Linked DNA regions of Stappia indica. Each later gene encodes a partner of the first gene's protein in a complex. Links are inferred from orthologs where the notes say so. Each region holds a gene or a part of one and is shown on either strand. Other genes may lie near its edges.

The links.
Region 2: the proteins of rpsG (region 1) and tig are in contact, whole or in part, in a crystal structure (PDB 3GTY), measured with the Thermotoga maritima proteins. The link is inferred for Stappia indica from one-to-one orthologs. Residues at the interface, in WP_004081843.1 of Thermotoga maritima: Lys34, Lys52, Lys55, Glu59, Arg62, Gln63, Glu66, Asn67, Lys69, Val71, Arg95, Ala109, Lys110, Lys111, Gly112, Arg113, Pro114, Glu117, Glu121, Ile124, Ala125, Tyr127, Asn128, Asn129, Thr130, Gly131, Lys135, Asp139, Arg142, Met143; in WP_004081061.1 of Thermotoga maritima: Glu122, Val124, Val129, Leu130, Tyr133, Glu188, Gly259, Ile262, Tyr263, Glu266, Ser270, Glu273, Gln274, Glu277, Arg308, Gln311, Ile312, Ser315, Tyr316, Glu325, Arg329, Arg336, Leu363, Phe366, Trp367, Arg373, Leu377, Arg381, Leu384, Glu387.

Annotation. Positions count from the first base shown.
Region 1 is NZ_CP046908.1:1,010,970-1,025,429, reverse strand. Bases 78-2,787 are described here. They hold rpsG (30S ribosomal protein S7), read left to right. Parts: upstream 78-1,052; coding sequence 1,053-1,523; downstream 1,524-2,787. Other genes in these bases: fusA (elongation factor G), read left to right, coding at 1,547-2,787; GH266_RS04840 (regulator), read left to right, coding at 78-322. In the rest of the region: more of GH266_RS04840, read left to right, coding at 23-77; more of fusA, read left to right, coding at 2,788-3,622; tuf (elongation factor Tu), read left to right, coding at 3,672-4,847; rpsJ (30S ribosomal protein S10), read left to right, coding at 4,901-5,209; rplC (50S ribosomal protein L3), read left to right, coding at 5,233-5,943; rplD (50S ribosomal protein L4), read left to right, coding at 5,943-6,563; GH266_RS04805 (50S ribosomal protein L23), read left to right, coding at 6,560-6,853; rplB (50S ribosomal protein L2), read left to right, coding at 6,870-7,703; rpsS (30S ribosomal protein S19), read left to right, coding at 7,716-7,994; rplV (50S ribosomal protein L22), read left to right, coding at 7,997-8,377; rpsC (30S ribosomal protein S3), read left to right, coding at 8,377-9,099; rplP (50S ribosomal protein L16), read left to right, coding at 9,144-9,557; rpmC (50S ribosomal protein L29), read left to right, coding at 9,581-9,781; rpsQ (30S ribosomal protein S17), read left to right, coding at 9,792-10,034; rplN (50S ribosomal protein L14), read left to right, coding at 10,091-10,459; rplX (50S ribosomal protein L24), read left to right, coding at 10,459-10,776; and 9 more genes.
Region 2 is NZ_CP046908.1:632,985-637,795, forward strand. The notes cover bases 1-2,956. They hold tig (trigger factor), read right to left. Parts: upstream 2,171-2,956; coding sequence 830-2,170; downstream 1-829. Other genes in these bases: GH266_RS02910 (ATP-dependent Clp protease proteolytic subunit), read right to left, coding at 1-541; GH266_RS02925 (NAD(P)H-hydrate dehydratase), read right to left, coding at 2,505-2,956. In the rest of the region: more of GH266_RS02925, read right to left, coding at 2,957-4,031; GH266_RS02930 (VOC family protein), read right to left, coding at 4,031-4,435. UniProt on the Bacillus subtilis protein: Involved in protein export. Acts as a chaperone by maintaining the newly synthesized protein in an open conformation. Functions as a peptidyl-prolyl cis-trans isomerase.

The DNA.
Region 1 (14,460 bases):
AACAGGGTGAGGGAGAGGCGAGATGGCGCCGCACTATCGGGACCAGGCGGATGCTCCGACCGTCTACATCATTGTCGGCCACGCGAGGGAAGGGGATCTCGGCACGCCGGAGGCGGCGATCCCGGTGAACATCCTGCTGCGCGCGGCGGATGAGGACAGCGCCGTGCGCCTGGCGCTCGAGGCGTTGAAGGGGCAGGGGTTTGCGGAAGCCTCCCTCGACCAGATCGGCGTGATCCTGGAGGAGCCGGACGATCCGACCTTCGAGCAGGCCTATGAGGATGCGCTCGCCGGCGAGGTGGCGGTCATCGCCTATCGGGGCTGACCCCTTCAAGGGGAATCGGGAATCGTTCTTCCCGCCGATGCCCCGGCCCGGCGAATCCGGAAAGAGAATCTCCTCGCCTGCGGCGGATCCAGGTTGAGAAAGAGTAAATGCGGGGGCAGCGCGAGGGGGCAAGGCCTGCTCCCATCCGCCGGCCCGGAGGGAGCCCGGCTCGCGGTTCAATCCAGGCACGACGCAATGTTGCGCAAACGTCGATAAAAATATTCCATTTGTTGCGCCAATGCGGCCAAACAGGATAGAAATGTCGTTGCAGCGGCGGCCGAACGGGCGAGGGCGATTTATTCCCCGCCGCACTTGACGCAGGGCCGGCCTAACTGTAGGTTCCGCGCATCCCGAAAGCAGGCGGTAAGCGGCTTTTCGTTCGATGCGCCAAGCGTTGGACACAGGCTGACTTAAACGCTGCTGGGATTACGAGGCGAAAAAATATCGTATGCATGACCGCTTCCGGGTGGTCCTCTCGATTGGCGGCGCCTTTCCCGTTTACCGCGGGAACAGGCGCGATTCCGCATGTCCTGCGGGATCAGCTGGGTCAGAACCCTGGTTCTGGCGTTGCGTCCGCCGCGCCTTTCCGTTCGTTCAAGCGGACGGGTGAGATATTCGCGTTGCGCCTGAGGCGGAACGTAACGGAGTTGGGGCCGGAAACGGTTCCTGAAAGCGCAAAAAGGCCAGCCCCGGGTTGGCACTTTGGAAAGTCAAGGTCTGAGGATCTGCCATGTCACGCCGTCACAAGGCTGAAAAGCGCGAAATCATTCCCGATCCGAAGTTCGGGGACAACGTCGTTACCAAGTTCATGAATTCGATCATGTACGACGGTAAGAAGTCGGCCGCCGAGCGGATCGTCTACGGCGCATTCGACATCATCGAGGGCAAGGTTCGTCAGAACCCCGTCGAGGTGTTCCATGCTGCTCTCGACAACGTCATGCCGCAGGTCGAGGTCCGGTCCCGCCGCGTGGGTGGTGCCACCTATCAGGTTCCGGTCGAGGTCCGTGCGGACCGTCGCCAGGCCCTGGCCATCCGCTGGCTGATCACGGCTGCCCGCAACCGCAACGAGACGACGATGGTCGATCGTCTGTCCGGCGAGCTGCTGGATGCCGCGAACAACCGCGGTTCCGCCGTCAAGAAGCGCGAAGACACGCACCGGATGGCCGAAGCCAACCGCGCGTTCTCGCACTATCGCTGGTAATTCGGACCGGAGAGGCTGACATCATGTCGCGCACTCACAAGATCGAAGACTACCGCAATTTCGGTATCATGGCCCACATCGATGCGGGCAAGACCACGACGACCGAGCGGATTCTCTTCTACACCGGCAAGAGCCACAAGATCGGCGAAGTCCATGACGGCGCCGCCACGATGGACTGGATGGAGCAGGAGCAGGAGCGTGGCATCACGATCACGTCCGCTGCCACCACTGCGTTCTGGAACAACAAGCGCCTGAACATCATCGACACGCCGGGTCACGTCGACTTCACCATCGAGGTGGAGCGTTCCCTGCGCGTGCTCGACGGTGCGGTTGCCCTGCTCGACGCCAATGCCGGTGTCGAGCCGCAGACCGAGACCGTCTGGCGTCAGGCCGACAAGTATCATGTCCCGCGCATGATCTTCGTCAACAAGATGGACAAGCTCGGTGCGGACTTCTACCGCTGCGTCGAGATGATCAAGTCGCGCCTCGGTGCGAAGCCGCTCGTCATGCAGCTCCCGGTGGGCGCCGAGAGCGACTTTGCCGGCGTCGTCGACCTGATCAAGATGAAGGCCCTGATCTGGCGCGACGAGTCGCTCGGCGCTGCCTGGGACGAGGTCGAGATCCCGGCTGACCTGGCCGACAAGGCCCAGGAATACCGCGATCTGATGATCGAGACCGCCGTCGAGGCCGACGAGGCCGCGATGGAGGCCTATCTCGAGGGTGAGGAGCCGACGAATGAGGGCCTGAAGGCGCTCATCCGCAAGGGCACCATCAACAGCGAGTTCGTTCCGGTGTTCTGCGGCTCGGCGTTCAAGAACAAGGGCGTGCAGCCCCTGCTCGACGGCGTCGTCGATTACCTGCCGAGCCCGATCGAGGTTCCGGCGATCAAGGGTATCGATCCCAAGACCGAGGCCGAGACGGTTCGCAAGTCGGGCGACGAAGAGCCGCTCTCCATGCTGGCCTTCAAGATCGCCAACGATCCGTTCGTCGGTTCGCTGACCTTCTGCCGCATCTACTCCGGCGTCCTGAACAAGGGCGTGTCTCTCCAGAACACGGTGAAGGAGAAGAAGGAGCGCGTCGGCCGCATGATGCAGATGCACGCGAATTCGCGTGAGGACATCGACGTGGCTTACGCTGGCGACATCGTTGCCATCGCCGGCCTGAAGGACACGACCACCGGCGATACGCTGTGCGACCCGCTGAAGCCGGTCATCCTGGAGCGCATGGAGTTCCCGGATCCGGTCATCGAGATCGCCGTCGAGCCGAAGACCAAGGGCGACCAGGAGAAGATGGGCCTCGCGCTCAATCGTCTGGCTGCCGAGGATCCGTCCTTCCGCGTCAAGACCGACGAAGAGTCCGGCCAGACGATCATCGCCGGCATGGGCGAGCTTCATCTCGACATCATCGTCGACCGCATGAAGCGCGAGTTCAAGGTCGAGGCGAACATCGGTGCGCCGCAGGTTGCCTACCGCGAGACGATCACCCGTCAGGCGGAAGTCGACTACACCCACAAGAAGCAGACCGGCGGTACGGGCCAGTTCGCCCGCATCAAGCTGGTCATCGAGCCGAACGAGGCCGGTGCCGGCTACGCGTTCCAGAGCACGATCGTGGGTGGTTCGGTCCCGAAGGAGTACATCCCGGGCGTCACCAAGGGTATCGAGAGCGTCATGTCCTCGGGCCCGCTGGCAGGCTTCCCGATGGTCGACATCAAGGCCACCCTCATCGACGGTGCCTACCACGACGTCGACTCCTCGGTCCTGGCGTTCGAGATCGCGGCACGTGCCGGTTTCCGTGAGGCCATTCAGAAGGCCGCGCCGAAGCTGCTCGAGCCGATCATGAAGGTCGAGGTGGTGACGCCGGAAGACTACATGGGCGACGTCATCGGCGATCTGAACTCCCGTCGTGGCCAGATCACCGGCACCGAGAATCGCGGTGTCGTCACCGCGGTGAACGCGATGGTGCCGCTGGCCAACATGTTCGGTTACGTCAACAACCTGCGCTCGATGTCGCAGGGACGTGCCCAGTACTCGATGGTGTTCGACCACTACGAGCAGGTTCCGCAGGCTGTCGCGCAGGAAGTTCAGGCCAAGTACGCCTGATTGCCGTCAACGCCACATCAACTGAATAACGAAGGTACGGAGAAATCCGATGGCGAAAGCAAAGTTTGAGCGGACGAAGCCGCACGTGAACATTGGCACGATCGGCCACGTCGACCATGGCAAGACGACGCTGACGGCGGCGATCACGAAGTTCTTCGGCGAGTTCAAGGCGTACGACATGATCGACGCGGCTCCCGAGGAGCGTGCACGCGGCATCACGATCTCGACGGCTCACGTTGAGTACGAGACGGAAGCGCGTCACTACGCCCACGTGGACTGCCCGGGTCACGCCGACTACGTGAAGAACATGATCACGGGTGCGGCGCAGATGGACGGCGCGATCCTGGTCTGCTCGGCGGCCGACGGCCCGATGCCGCAGACCCGCGAGCACATCCTTCTGGCCCGTCAGGTCGGCGTTCCGGCTCTGGTGGTGTTCCTGAACAAGGTCGACCAGGTCGACGACGCGGAGCTGCTCGAGCTGGTCGAGATGGAAGTGCGCGAGCTGCTTTCGTCCTACGAGTTCCCGGGCGACGACATTCCGATCGTTGCCGGTTCGGCTCTTGCCGCCCTTGAGGGCCGCGACGAGGCGATCGGCGAGACGAAGATCCGCGAGCTTATGGCTGCGGTCGACGACTACATCCCGACGCCGGAGCGTCCGGTCGACATGCCGTTCCTGATGCCGATCGAGGACGTGTTCTCGATCTCGGGCCGCGGCACGGTGGTGACCGGCCGCGTCGAGCGCGGCATCGTGAAGGTGGGCGAGGAAGTCGAGATCGTCGGCATCCGCGACACCAAGAAGACGACGGTTACCGGCGTCGAGATGTTCCGCAAGCTTCTGGACCAGGGCCAGGCCGGCGACAACATCGGCGCTCTGATCCGCGGCGTCGGCCGCGAGGACGTGGAGCGCGGCCAGGTGCTGTGCAAGCCGGGTTCGGTGACGCCGCACACGAAGTTCAAGGCCGAGGCCTACATCCTGACGAAGGAAGAGGGTGGTCGCCACACTCCGTTCTTCACCAACTACCGTCCGCAGTTCTACTTCCGCACGACGGACGTGACGGGCGTGGTGACGCTGCCGGAAGGCACGGAGATGGTGATGCCGGGCGACAACGTGTCGGTCGAGGTTGAGCTGATCGTGCCGATCGCGATGGAAGAGGGTCTGCGCTTCGCTATCCGCGAGGGCGGCCGTACCGTCGGCGCCGGCGTCGTCGCCTCCATCATCAAGTAACCAACATGGCGGAACGGGTGATCCGTTCCGCCGTCCCGCTCGGGGATTGAGAGATGAACGGTCAGAACATTCGGATCCGTCTCAAGGCGTTCGACCATCGGGTTCTCGATGCGTCGACCCGTGAGATCGTCAACACGGCGAAACGGACCGGTGCACAAGTGCGCGGCCCCGTGCCGCTGCCCACGCGGATCGAGAAGTACACTGTGCTTCGTGGTCCGCATATCGACAAGAAAAGCCGTGATCAGTTCGAGATGCGCACTCACAAGCGTCTCCTCGACATCGTTGATCCGACGCCGCAGACCGTGGACGCGCTCATGAAGCTCGACCTTGCGGCCGGTGTCGACGTCGAGATCAAGCTGTAAGGCGCTCACAAGGGGACACGCCGATGCGTTCTGGAGTGATCGCACAGAAGGTGGGTATGACTCGCATCTATAACGATGCGGGTGAGCATGTGCCGGTGACGGTGCTGAAGCTCGAAAACTGTCAGGTTGTTGCCCACCGGACGGAAGAGAAGAATGGCTATGTCGCGCTGCAGGTCGGCGCCGGTCTGGCCAAGGTGAAGAATACGTCGAAGGCCATGCGCGGACATTTCGCCGTTGCCAGCGTCGAGCCGAAGCGCAAGCTTGCCGAGTTCCGCGTCTCCTCGGAGAACGTGATCGAGGTGGGTGCGGAGATCACGGCCGACCACTTCGTCGAGGGGCAGTTCGTGGACGTCACGGGCACCTCGATCGGCAAGGGCTTCGCCGGTGCCATGAAGCGTCACAACTTCGGTGGTCTGCGCGCCTCTCACGGCGTGTCGATCTCGCACCGTTCGCATGGTTCGATCGGTCAGTGCCAGGATCCGGGCAAGGTCTTCAAGGGTAAGAAGATGGCCGGACACATGGGCGCCGAGCAGGTGACCACGCAGAACCTGAAGATCGTCCGCACCGATCCGGAGCGCGGCCTGATCATGATCCAGGGCGCAGTCCCGGGGTCGAAGGGTGGCTGGATCGTGGTTCGCGACGCCGTCAAGAAGGCCCTGCCGGATGGCGTGCCGATGCCGGGCGCGTTCCGTGCTTCCGCGGCCGAGGCTGCGGTCGAGAAGGAGAGCGAGTGATGGAACTTGAGGTGAAGACCCTGGACGGGGCCGCCGCCGGTTCGATCACGGTGTCGGACGAGATCTTCGGTCTCGATCCGCGCACCGACCTGATCCACCGCGTCGTGCGTTGGCAGCTCGCCAAGCGCCAGGCCGGTACTCACAAGGCCCAGCAGCGCTCGGAAGTCTCCGGCTCGACGAAGAAGTTCGTCCGCCAGAAGGGTTCCGGCGGCGCGCGTCACGGCAACAAGAAGGCCCCGCAGTTCCGCGGCGGTGGTAAGGCTCACGGCCCGGTCGTGCGCAGCCACGCTCACGACCTGCCGAAGAAGGTTCGCGCCCTCGGCCTGCGTCACGCCCTTTCGGCGAAGTTCAAGGCCGACGGCCTGATCATCGTCGACGTGGTGAGCGCCGAGGAGGCCAAGACCAAGGCTCTGGCCGCGCGTCTGGCGAACCTGGGCCTGAGCAATGCGCTCGTCGTGGACGGCAGCGAGATCGATGCGAACTTCCGCCTCGCCTCGCGCAACATCCCGGCGATCGACCTGCTGCCCGTCGAAGGCCTGAATGTCTATGACATCCTGCGTCGTGAGAAGCTGGTGCTGACCAAGTCGGCGGTGACGGCTCTCGAGGAGCGGTTCAAATGACCAACCTGAAGCACTACGACACGGTCGTTTCCCCGGTGATTACCGAGAAGGCGACCTTCGCTTCGGAGCAGAACAAGGTCGTGTTCAACGTCTCCCCGACGGCGACCAAGCCCGAGATCAAGGCGGCAGTCGAGGCGCTGTTCGGCGTCAAGGTCACGGCAGTGAACACCCTGGTCCGCAAGGGCAAGGCGAAGCGCTTCCGCGGCCGTCTCGGCCAGCAGTCCGACGTCAAGAAGGCGGTCGTGACGCTTGCCGATGGCCAGTCCATCGACGTCACCACCGGACTCTGAGGGCGGAGAAGGAAAGATGGCACTCAAGACCTTTAACCCGACGTCGCCCGGTCGTCGCCAGCTGGTGATGGTCGACCGCTCGTCCCTGTACAAGGGCAAGCCGGTCAAGACGCTCACGGAAGGCCTGTCGAAGACGGGTGGCCGCAACAACCTCGGCCGTACGACGTCGCCGAATCGCGGTGGCGGCCACAAGCGCCGTTACCGTCTGATCGACTTCAAGCGGACCAAGGCCGACATGTTCGCGACCGTCGAGCGGATCGAATACGATCCGAACCGGACGGCCTTCATCGCTCTCATCAAGTATGAGGACGGTGAGCTTGCCTACATCCTGGCGCCGCAGCGCCTGGCCGTTGGCGACAAGGTCGTGTCCGGCAAGCTCGTCGACGTGAAGCCGGGCAATGCGATGCCGCTGGCCTCGATCCCGGTCGGCACGATCGTGCACAATGTCGAGCTGAAGCCGGGCAAGGGCGGCCAGGTGGCCCGTTCCGCCGGTGCGTATGCCCAGATCGTCGGCCGTGACCAGGGTTACACCACGGTCCGCCTGCAGTCTGGCGAGCAGCGCCGCATTCTCGGCACCTGCATGGCCTCGATCGGCGCCGTGTCCAACCAGGACCATGGCAACATCAACCTCGGCAAGGCGGGTCGTTCTCGCTGGATGGGTCGTCGCCCGCATGTTCGCGGTGTCGCGATGAACCCGGTCGACCACCCGCATGGTGGTGGTGAGGGCCGTACCTCGGGTGGCCGTCATCCGGTTACCCCGTGGGGCAAGCCGACCAAGGGCAAGCGCACGCGTCGCAACAAGGCCACGGACAAGTTCATCGTCCGCAGCCGCCACGCGCGCAAGAAGTAAGAGGGGCCTGGAATGGCACGTTCTGTTTGGAAAGGCCCGTTCGTCGACGGCTTTCTGCTGAAGAAGGCAGATAAGGTCCGCGCCTCGGGTCGCAACGAAATCATCAAGATGTGGAGCCGGCGCTCGACCATCCTGCCGCAGTTCGTGGGTCTCACCTTCGGCGTCTACAATGGTCAGAAGCACGTTCCGGTTCTGGTGTCCGAGGACATGATCGGTCACAAGTTCGGCGAGTTCTCGCCGACCCGGACCTATTACGGCCACGGCGCTGACAAGAAGGCGAAGAGGAAGTAACGATGGGCAAGCCGAAGGGCGGGCGCGCGCTCGCCGATAACGAGGCGAAGTCGGTCGCCCGGATGCTGCGGGTCTCCCCGCGCAAGCTCAACCTCGTCGCGGCAACGATCCGCGGCAAGAAGGTCGAGAAGGCGCTCGCCGACCTCACCTTCTCGCGCAAGCGGATCTCCGACGACGTCAAGAAGGCGTTGATGTCGGCGATCGCGAATGCCGAGAACAACCACGATCTCGACGTCGACAGCCTTGTCGTGGCCGAAGCCCACGTGGGCAAGGCGTTCGTGATCAAGCGGTTCCAGGCGCGTGCTCGTGGCCGTGTGGGTCGGATCGAGAAGCCGTTTTCGAACCTGACCATCGTCGTCCGCGAAGTCGAGGAGACTGCCTGATGGGACACAAAGTTAACCCGATCGGTCTGCGTCTTGGCATCAACCGCACCTGGGATTCGCGCTGGTATGCGGACAAGGGCGAGTATGGCAAGCTGCTGCACGAGGATTTCCGCATCCGCGAGTATATCCTCAAGGCCCTGAAGCAGGCGGCCGTTTCCAAGGTCGTCGTCGAGCGTCCGCACCGCAAGTGCCGCGTCACCGTTCATTCCGGTCGTCCCGGCGTGATCATCGGCAAGAAGGGCGCGGACATCGAGAAGCTGCGCAAGGCTCTCTCGGACATGACCTCGTCGGACGTGCACATCAACATCGTTGAAGTGCGCAAGCCGGAAGTCGACGCCCAGTTGGTCGCCGACTCGATCTCGCAGCAGCTGGAGCGCCGCGTGGCGTTCCGCCGCGCCATGAAGCGCGCCGTGCAGTCGGCGATGCGCATGGGCGCCCAGGGCATCCGCATCAACTGCGGTGGCCGTCTGGGTGGCGCGGAAATCGCGCGTACCGAATGGTACCGCGAAGGCCGCGTGCCGCTGCACACGCTGCGCGCCGACATCGACTATGGCGTGTCCACGGCGCACACCGCCTACGGCACGTGCGGCGTCAAGGTCTGGATCTTCAAGGGCGAAATCCTTGAGCACGATCCGATGGCCTCGGAGCGCCGTGCGGTTGAGGGCGACGGAACGAACCAGGGCGGCGGACGCCGCGAGCGCGAGCGCGGCCGCGCCGCCTAACGGCGCCGGTCGGTCTTGGACAGAAGCAAAGAGCGAGAGAAGAGATGCTGCAACCGAAGCGAACGAAGTTCCGCAAGCAGCACAAGGGCCGGATCCACGGCACCGCCAAGGGCGGTACGGATCTCAACTTCGGCGCCTTCGGCCTGAAGGCCGTCGAGCCGGAGCGGGTGACCGCGCGCCAGATCGAGGCGGCCCGTCGTGCCATGACCCGTCACATGAAGCGTGCGGGTCGTGTTTGGATCAGGATCTTCCCGGACGTGCCGGTTTCGTCGAAGCCGACCGAGGTCCGCATGGGTAAGGGTAAGGGTTCGCCGGACTATTGGGCCTGCAAGGTCAAGCCCGGTCGGATCATGTTCGAAATCGACGGCGTGCCGGAAGATACGGCACGTGAGGCGATGCGCCTTGCGGCAGCCAAGCTGCCGATCAAGTGCCGCTTCGTCCAGCGTATCGCCGACTGAGGCGCGACCAGGAGACTAGTGCCATGAAGGCGACAGACGTTCGGGCAAAGACCATGGACGAGCTGGGAACGGAGCTCGAGAGCCTGAAGAAGGAGCAGTTCAATCTGCGCTTCCAGCGGGCTACCGGCCAGCTTGAGAACACGGCGCGGGTCCGCCAGGTGCGCCGCGACATCGCCCGCATCCAGACGATCATGCGCGAGAAGCGCGTGGCGACAAGCGCGTAAGGAGATCGAAATGCCGAAACGCGTTCTGCAGGGTGTCGTTGTCAGCGACGCCAACGAAAAGACGGTGACGGTTCGTGTGGAGCGCCGCTTCACGCATCCGCTCTACAAGAAGACCGTTCGTCGCTCGAAGAAGTATCGGGCGCACGACGAGACCAACGCGCACAAGGTCGGGGACACCGTCCTCATCCAGGAATGCGCGCCGATCTCGAAGACCAAAACCTGGACCGTTGTCGAAGGGTCGACCGCGGACTGACGTGATTTCCGGCGCCCGGTGACGGGCGCGGTGAAAGAAGAATAAGGCGGCCAGTCATGATTCAGATGCAAACAAACCTCGACGTGGCGGATAATTCCGGCGCCCGTCGTGTCATGTGCATCAAGGTGCTCGGCGGCTCGAAGCGGAAATATGCCAGCGTCGGCGACATCATCGTCGTCAGCGTCAAGGAGGCCAATCCGCGCGGCCGCGTCAAGAAGGGCGACGTGATGAAAGCGGTCGTTGTGCGCACGGCGAAGGATATCCGCCGGCCCGACGGCTCCGTGATCCGGTTCGACCGCAATGCGGCCGTGCTGGTCAACAACAACAAGGAACCGATCGGGACCCGTATCTTCGGCCCGGTTCCGCGTGAACTGCGTGCGAAGAACCACATGAAGGTGATCTCGCTCGCGCCGGAGGTTTTGTAATGGCCGCCAAGATCAAGAAGGGCGACACTGTCGTCGTGCTTACCGGTCGTGACAAGGGCAAGACCGGTGAAATCGTCCGCATGCTGCCGGACGATAACAAGGCTGTGGTGCGTGGCGTGAATGTGGTTCGTCGCCACCAGCGCCAGACCGCCCAGTCGGAAGGTGGCATCGTTTCGAAGGAGCTGCCGGTTCACGTGTCGAACCTGGCGCTTGCCGACCCCAAGGATGGCAAGCCGACGCGCGTCGGGTTCCAGATCAAGGAAGACGGCACCAAGGTGCGCGTGGCCAAGCGTTCGGGGGATCTGATCGATGGCTGAGACCAAGACCGCTCCGCGGCTGAAGACGGAATATCTGGAAAAGATCCGTCCGGCGCTGCAGGAGAAGTTCAACTACAAGAACCCGATGCAGATCCCGTCGCTCGAGAAGATCGTTCTCAACATGGGCGTCGGCGAAGCAGTCGCGGACAGCAAGAAGGCGAAGATCGCCGCCGACGACCTGGCGATGATCGCCGGTCAGAAGCCGGTGATCACCCGCGCTCGCACGTCCATCGCCACCTTCAAGGTGCGCGAGGGCATGCCGCTCGGTGCCAAGGTCACGCTGCGTGGCGAGCGCATGTACGAGTTCCTGGACCGCCTGATCACCATCGCGCTGCCGCGCGTTCGTGACTTCCGCGGTCTGAACGCGAAGAGCTTCGACGGACGTGGCAACTATGCCATGGGCATCAAAGAGCACATCGTGTTCCCGGAAATCAATTACGACAAGGTCGACCAGATCTGGGGCCTTGACGTGATCGTGTGCACGTCCGCGGACAATGATGACGAGGCGCGCGAGCTTCTGCGCGCGTTCAACTTCCCGTTCCGTAAGTAAACGGGAAAGAACGAGGACAGACGATGGCGAAGAAGAGCGCGATCGAGAAGAACAAGCGGCGCGAGCGGCTCGTTAAGAAGTACGCCGAGAAGCGTGCGGAACTGAAGGCTGCGGCGAAGGACGAAGGTCTCTCGCTCGAGGAGCGTTACGCAGCGCGCCTCAAGCTTGCCAAGCTGCCGCGCAACTCCGCGGAGATTCGCGTGCGCAACCGGTGCGAAGTCACCGGTCGTCCGCGCGGCTACTACCGCAAGCTGAAGATGTCGCGCGTTGCGCTTCGCGAGCTGGGCTCCAAGGGTTTGGTCCCGGGCCTCGTGAAGTCGAGCTGGTAAGGAGACGGTCCGATGGCGATTTCTGATCCCTTGGGCGATATGCTCACCCGGATCCGCAATGCTCAGATGCGGCGCAAGAGCAAGGTCTCGACGCCGGCATCGAAGCTGCGCGAACATGTGCTCGACGTTTTGGTCGCGGAAGGGTATATCCGCGGCTACTCGATGGTCGAGTACGAGGGCGGCAAGTCCGAGCTCGAGATCGAGCTGAAGTATTTCGACGGCGAACCGGTGATCCGCTCGATCGAGCGTGTCTCGAAGCCGGGTCGGCGGGTGTATTCTTCGGTGAAGAATATCCCGCGCGTCGCAAACGGTCTGGGTGTCTCGATCCTGTCCACGCCGCGTGGCGTGATGGCGGATCACGATGCCCGTGAGCAGAACGTGGGTGGCGAGGTTCTCTGCCGCATCTTCTGATGCGGCAGTCCTTGCCAGGCAATTGAACTGGACAGGTTGGTCATATGTCTCGAATTGGCAAGAAGCCAGTCCCCGTGCCGAGCGGGGTAACGGCAACGATCAACGGCCAGATGGTCGAGGTGAAAGGCCCGAAAGGACAGCTGTCCTTCGTGCTCAACAGCCTCGTTCTGGCCGAAATGAACGACGATGGTATCTCGATCACCATGCGTGAGGACAGCAAGCCTGCCCGCGCCATGTGGGGCATGTCCCGCACGATGGTCGAGAACCTGGTGACGGGCGTCAGCAAGGGCTTCGAGAAGAAGCTCGAGATCACCGGCGTCGGTTACCGCGCACAGGTGCAGGGCAAGAACCTGCAGCTCGCGCTCGGTTTTTCCCATGACGTGGTCTATGCGATGCCCGAGGGCATCGAGGCCGCTTGCCCGAAGCCGACGGAGATCATCATCACCGGCATCGACAAGCAGCGCGTTGGCCAGGTAGCTGCGGAAATCCGCAAGTACCGGCCGCCGGAGCCCTACAAGGGCAAGGGCATCCGCTATGCGGGCGAGTTCATCGTCCGTAAGGAAGGCAAGAAGAAGTAACGGACCGGATCATGGCGAAGACAAACAATGGCTTCGAACGTCGCCGCGACCGCGTCCGTCGTTCGATCAAGAAGGTTATGAACGGCCGTCCGCGTCTGTCGGTGCACCGTTCGTCCAAGCAGATCTATGCTCAGATCATCGACGACGTTCAGGGTTGCACCCTGGCGTCCGCCTCGACGATCGAGAAGGATCTTCGTGGCACGCTGAAGACCGGCGGCAACATCTCGGCTGCGGCCGAGGTCGGCAAGCTCATCGCAGAGCGTGCCAAGGCTGCTGGCGTCACCCAGGTCGTGTTCGACCGTGGCGGCTACATGTACCACGGGCGCGTGAAGGCTCTGGCCGACGCCGCGCGCGAGGGCGGACTGGAATTCTGATCGTCGTCAAGACGCTCACAGACAAACGGAAGCGAATATTATGGCGAGACAGGATACACGGGAGCGCGGTGGCGATCGCGCCGAGCGCGACAGCGAGTTTGTCGACAAGCTCGTGCACATCAATCGCGTCGCCAAGGTTGTGAAGGGCGGACGTCGCTTCGGCTTTGCCGCACTCGTCGTGGTCGGCGACCAGAAGGGCCGCGTCGGCTTCGGTCACGGCAAGGCGCGTGAGGTGCCGGAGGCGATCCGCAAGGCGACCGAGGCTGCCAAGCGCTCGATGATCCGCGTCGCTCTGCGCGAGGGTCGTACCCTGCATCACGACGTCAACGGTCGCCACGGCGCCGGCAAGGTCGTGCTGCGTGCGGCTCCGGCCGGTACCGGCATCATCGCCGGCGGCCCGATGCGCGCCGTGTTCGAGACGCTCGGCGTCCAGGACGTGGTGGCGAAGTCGCTCGGTTCGGCAAACCCCTACAACATGGTGCGCGCCACCTTCGAGGCCCTCAAGCAGGAGGACAGCCCGCGTTCGGTTGCTGCCCGCCGCGGCCTCAAGGTTTCGCAGATCCAGTCGCGTCGCCGCGACATCGACGACAGCGTACCGGCCGCCGAGGCTTGAACCCGGCAGTTGCCGACCCCAGCTTGAGAAAGGCTTGGTTCCATGGCGAACGAAAAGACCGTCACGGTCGAGCAGGTGGGTAGCCCGATCCGGCGCCCGAAGGACCAGCGGGCAACGCTCGTCGGTCTCGGTCTGAACAAGATGCACCGCCGCTCGACGCTGAAGGATACCCCGGAAGTGCGTGGCATGATCCGGAAGGTTCAGCATCTCGTTCGCGTCGTCGAAGACGCGTAACGGATGCGGGGAGACATACGATGAAACTGAATGAACTCCGGGACAATCCGGGTGCCACCAAGGACCGCATGCGCGTCGGCCGTGGCATTGGTTCGGGCAAGGGCAAGACCGGCGGCCGTGGCGTCAAGGGTCAGAAGTCCCGCTCGGGCGTCGCGATCAAGGGCTTCGAGGGCGGCCAGATGCCGCTGCATCGTCGCCTGCCGAAGCGCGGCTTCACCAACATCTTCGCAAAGTCGTTCAACGCGGTCTCGCTTGGCCGTGTCCAGATTGCGATCGATGCTGGCAAGCTCGACGCTTCCCAGACGGTGACCGCCGAGGCCCTCAAGGCCGCTGGCGTCATCCGCCGCGTCAAGGACGGCGTCCGCCTGCTCTCCGATGGTGAGCTGAAGGCGGGTGTGACCTTCGAGGTCGCCGGTGCCTCCAAGAACGCGCTTGCCGCGGTCGAGAAGGCCGGTGGCAAGGTCACGATTATCGGAGCCCAGGCTGAATAAGCCTGGGTTTTCCCACGTCAGATTGCTCGAGAATTGACCGGAGCCCGGAATGGCATCTGCTGCCGAACAGCTAGCGGCTAATCTGAACTTTTCAGCTTTCGCCA
Region 2 (4,811 bases), 390 kb from region 1 along the record:
CGCGCTCCAGCGCCTCCTCGACGGCGTCGAGAGACTGGCCGGTGTGCTTCACGTAGATCTCGTTGAGCCGCTTCTTGAGGCTCAGGATCTCCTGCGCATGCAGCATGATGTCCGCCGCCGTGCCGCGGAACCCGCCGGACGGCTGGTGCACCATGACCCGCGAGTTCGGCAGCGAGAAGCGGCTGCCCTTGGCACCCGCCGCCAGCAGCAGCGAGCCCATGGAGGCGGCCTGGCCGATGCACAGCGTGGACACTTCCGGACGAACGAACTGCATCGTGTCGTAGATCGCCAGGCCCGACGTCACGTAGCCGCCGGGCGAGTTGATGTAGATGGCGATCTCCTTGGTCGGGTTCTCGGCCTCGAGATAGAGCAGCTGCGCACAGACGAGCGTCGCAAGGTGATCCTCGATCGGTCCGGTCAGGAAGATGATGCGCTCCTTGAGGAGTCGCGAATAGATATCGAACGCGCGCTCGCCCCGGTTCGTCTGCTCGACGACCATCGGCACGAGTGAGTTCACGGCGAAATCGACTGGATCCTTCATGCCTCGTCCATGCTTTGGAGGAACGTTCCCGGGCTGCACCGCTCGCGCGCAGCCGCCTCTTCAATCGGTTTGCCGCTCATCAGCGGCCGGGAACGGTCTCGGTCTCGGTCTTGAGTCGAAAAAAGCGACACCCATTCATAAGGGATGTCGCCTCGTATCGGAAGATAGGTGCTGACGGGTCGTGGACAAGGGTTAAAAAACGCAAGGATCAAGGCTGCCTTCCTCGCGAATCCGGCCCCGGAGGTCATCCGGGGCCGGTCCGTCAAACCGTCATGTCGGGAACGAGGATCAGCCCTCGTCCTCGTCTTCCGCCATCAGCTCGTCCTTGGTGACCGACTTGTCGGTGACCTTGGCCAGCTCGAGGATGTAGTCGACGACCTTCTCCTCGTAGATCGGCGCCTGCAGGCTGGCGAGCGCCGTCGGGTTGCTGCGGTAGAAGTCGAAGACCTGCTTCTCCTGGCCCGGGAACTGGCGAACCTTGTCGTAGAGGGCGCGCTGCACCTCTTCGTCGGTCACCTTGACCTGGTTCTGCTCGCCGACCTCGGAAAGCACCAGGCCGAGACGCACCCGGCGCTCGGCGATCTTGCGATACTCGCCGCGAGCCTCTTCCTCGGTCGTCTCTTCGTCCTCGAAGGACTTGCCGGAGCGCTGCATGTCCTGCTCGACCTGGCGCCACACGCCGTCGAACTCGGACTGCACCAGACGCTCGGGCAGATCGAACGTGTAGACCTCGTCCAGCTTGTCGAGAAGCTGACGCTTCACCTTCTGGCGGGTCATCGCGCCGTACTGGCTCTCGATCTGGCCGCGGATGATCTCCTTCAGCTTGTCGAGACCCTCGAGGCCCAGGCCCTTGGCGAAGTCGTCATCGATCTTCACCTCGCCCGGAGCCTGCACTTCCTTGACGACGATGTCGAAGGTGACGGCCTTGCCGGCCAGGTGCTTGGCCGGATAGTCCTCGGGGAAGGACACCTCGATGACCTTCTCGTCACCGGCCTTCAGACCGGCGAGCTGCTCCTCGAAGCCCGGGATGAACTGCTTGGAGCCGAGCACCAGCTGGCCGTTCTCGTCGGCACCGCCGTCGAACGGCGTGCCGTCCAGCTTGCCGAGATAGCTCATGAGGACGCGGTCGCCCTCTTCGGCCGCGCCGTCCTTGGTCTCGAACGGCTTGTTGCTGTCGGCGATCTGGGCGATCTGCTCGTCGATCTCGGCATCGGAGATCTCGACGACCGGACGCTCGATCTCGACCGTCTTGAAGTCGATCAGCTCGAACTCCGGCAGGATGTCGTAGCTCATCTTGAACGAGATGTCGGCAGATCCCGACAGGATCGCCTCGGCATCGCCGTCCGGCAGATCGATCTCGGGCTGCAGCGCCGGCTTCTCGTTGCGCTCCTCGACCGCCTTGCGGGTGGTCTCGTTCAGGAGCTCATTGAGGATCTCGGCGGTCGCCTGGCGCCCATAGAGGCGCTTCAGGTGCGCAGCCGGCACCTTGCCCGGCCGGAAGCCCTTGATCTTCACCTTGTCCTTGAGGTCGTCAAGGTACGTATCGAGGCGGCTAGCAAGCTCAGACGCCGGAATGACGACTTTCAGTTCGCGTTTCAGCCCCTCGGCCAGCGTTTCGGTTACCTGCATGGTCGTGTGCTTCGTCCTAGATCGAGAACGTCTTTCCGACTGCTCTTGTGATTGTGTGGCCCGGTTGGGCTTGCTTGACCGGATTCGCTGCCAAAACAGGAGTTCATCGCCCAAGGCCTGAGGTGGTGCGGGCGGAGGGACTTGAACCCCCACGGCTTGCGCCACCAGAACCTAAATCTGGCGTGTCTACCAGTTCCACCACGCCCGCGACGTGCCTTAAAGCGCCCGAAGTCAAGGCGCGGCCTCTATAGCACCCCGCCCGGCAGGGTCAAAGAAAAAACGGGCCTCCTGCTCAGGCTGTACAGCGCAATCTGGGATGCGCGCCCAGCCCCGCTCACGCCGTCCCGGAAAAGAACTCCGCCAGCGCCTGGCGCAGAGCCGGCTCAAGATCCTCCGCCGTCAGCGCCGGCCCTGCCAGCACGCCCGCGCGCCCGTGCAGCCACACGCCCGCACAGGCCGCATGGAAGCCGTCCAGCCCCTGCGCCAGCAGGCCGGCGACGATGCCCGACAGCACGTCGCCGGAGCCGGCCGTGGCAAGCCAGGCCGGCGCATTGTCGTTGATCGCCGCGCGCCCGTCCGGCGCTGCGACGACCGTATCCGCCCCCTTCAGAACCACGACAGCCCCGCTGGCCCTTGCTCCGGCTCGCGCCCGGGCAAGCCGCGAGCCCTCGCCGGCACTCTCCCCAAAGAGACGCGCGAACTCCCCGTCATGCGGCGTCAGCACGACATCGCCGGCCCTTGCTCCCGAACGACCCGAGATGGCACCGGCCAGTTCATCGGCCTGTCCGGAAAAGGATGTGATCACGTCGGCATCGAGCAGCACCGCCCGCTCGCCGGAAAGACAGGTCAGCGCAAGCGCCCGCGTCTCGTCCCCGACACCGGCACCCGGCCCCAGCGCAATCGCATTGAGGCGTCGGTCGGCCAACATCTCGGCAAGCCCCTCGCTCCCGCGGAAGGAGCGCACCATCACCGCCGTCAGATGGCTGGCATTGACCAGTGCGGCGGAAGGCGGCGTCGCCACGGTCACGAGCCCGGCTCCGGCCCTGAGCGCAGCACCGGCGGCCAGCCGCGCCGCGCCGGTGGACAGGGCCGGTCCCGACACCACCACCGCATGCCCACGCGCATATTTGTGCCCGTCGAGCCGCGGCGGGTGCAGCCCCGCCCCCCACAGCGCCGGATCGTTGCGCCAGGTCTTCCCCTGCTCGCCGCCGTGCACCTCGCCCAGGACAGAAGCCGGAATACCGATATCGGCGAGCTCCACCCGGCCGGCAAGCAGACGCCCCGGCAACAGCAGGTGGCCCGGTTTCAGGCGGAAGAATGTCACCGTCCGGCTGGCGCGGATTGCCGGCCCCATCGCCTCGCCGCTCGCCCCGTTCACGCCGGAGGGCAGGTCGACGGCCAGCACCGGCAGGCCAGATGCGTTCACCCGCTCGATGGCCTCGCCCGCAATACCCTCGATGGGGCGCGCGAGCCCTGCCCCGAACAGCGCGTCGATCACCACCGACGCCTGACCCGGCACACGGCCCAGTGTGTCCCGCGAAAGGATGCCGGCAGTCAGGCCAGCCGCCTGCATCTCGGAAAAGGCGAGCGCCGCATCACCCGACAACCGGTCGGGATCGCCGAGCAGCAGCAGCTCGACGCGGTAGCCGCGCTGGCGCAGCACCCTCGCGGCAACGAATCCGTCGCCGCCGTTGTTGCCGGGACCGGCCAGCACCAGGACCTGGCCGGAGTGGCCAGCCATGCGGCTGCAGGCATCGGCGACCGCCACCCCTGCGCGCCGCATCAGGTCGATTCCGGGCACCCCGCCGGCGATGGCGAGCGCATCCGCCCGCCCCATCTCGGTCGGCGTCAGGAGTTCGATCAAGCACCACCTCCGGCGATCACAACCGCCTGCGGCTCGGACAGCTCGATCAGGTTGCCGTCGGGATCGCGTATATAAACGGAGCGCAGCGGCGACTGGGCACCGGTGCGCGAAACGGGCCCCTCTTCGATCGTCACGCCCGTCTCCCTGAGCCGCGCAATCGCGGCCTCGAGCGAGGACACGAGAAAGCAGAGGTCGCCCGACCCGGCCGTCGGCTTGCGCGCGGCCGGAGAAAACTCGGCTCCCGCCTTGTGCAGGTTGATCTTCTGCGCGCCGAAATGCAGCGCCCGCCGGCCGCCGCCGAACACCACCTCCTCCATGCCCAGCACGCCGCAATAGAAGCCGACGGTCTCGTCGATATCCGCAACCGTCAGGACCAGGTGGTCGAGCGCCTCGATCCGCATCCGTATCTCCCTGTCGTTCCCAGTCTCGAAATGCGCGGCACGCTCCCGCACGGAACCGCCCGCCCGGGATCGAGTTTCGCCGATTGCCGCAGGCACGCAAGCCGGTTTCGGACGCTCAGGTGCCCGGGACTGCCTGCAGATTGGGCGAAAACGTCAGGATCTAGGCACCGTCGGGCGACCCCCTCACCCCATCAAGGTGGATTTCGCGCCCCCAGATTCGCCTATTTATTGTTCAAGCCGCACAGTATTTAATCACCTCTTCGACGCCGGACCCCGGACAGCCCGGAAAACCCTGCTGGAATTGCCCGATTTGCAGGCTCTTTTTTCGGCAAGCAAACTTGGCATGGGGCATGCTAGTCAGGGGATGGCACAGGCC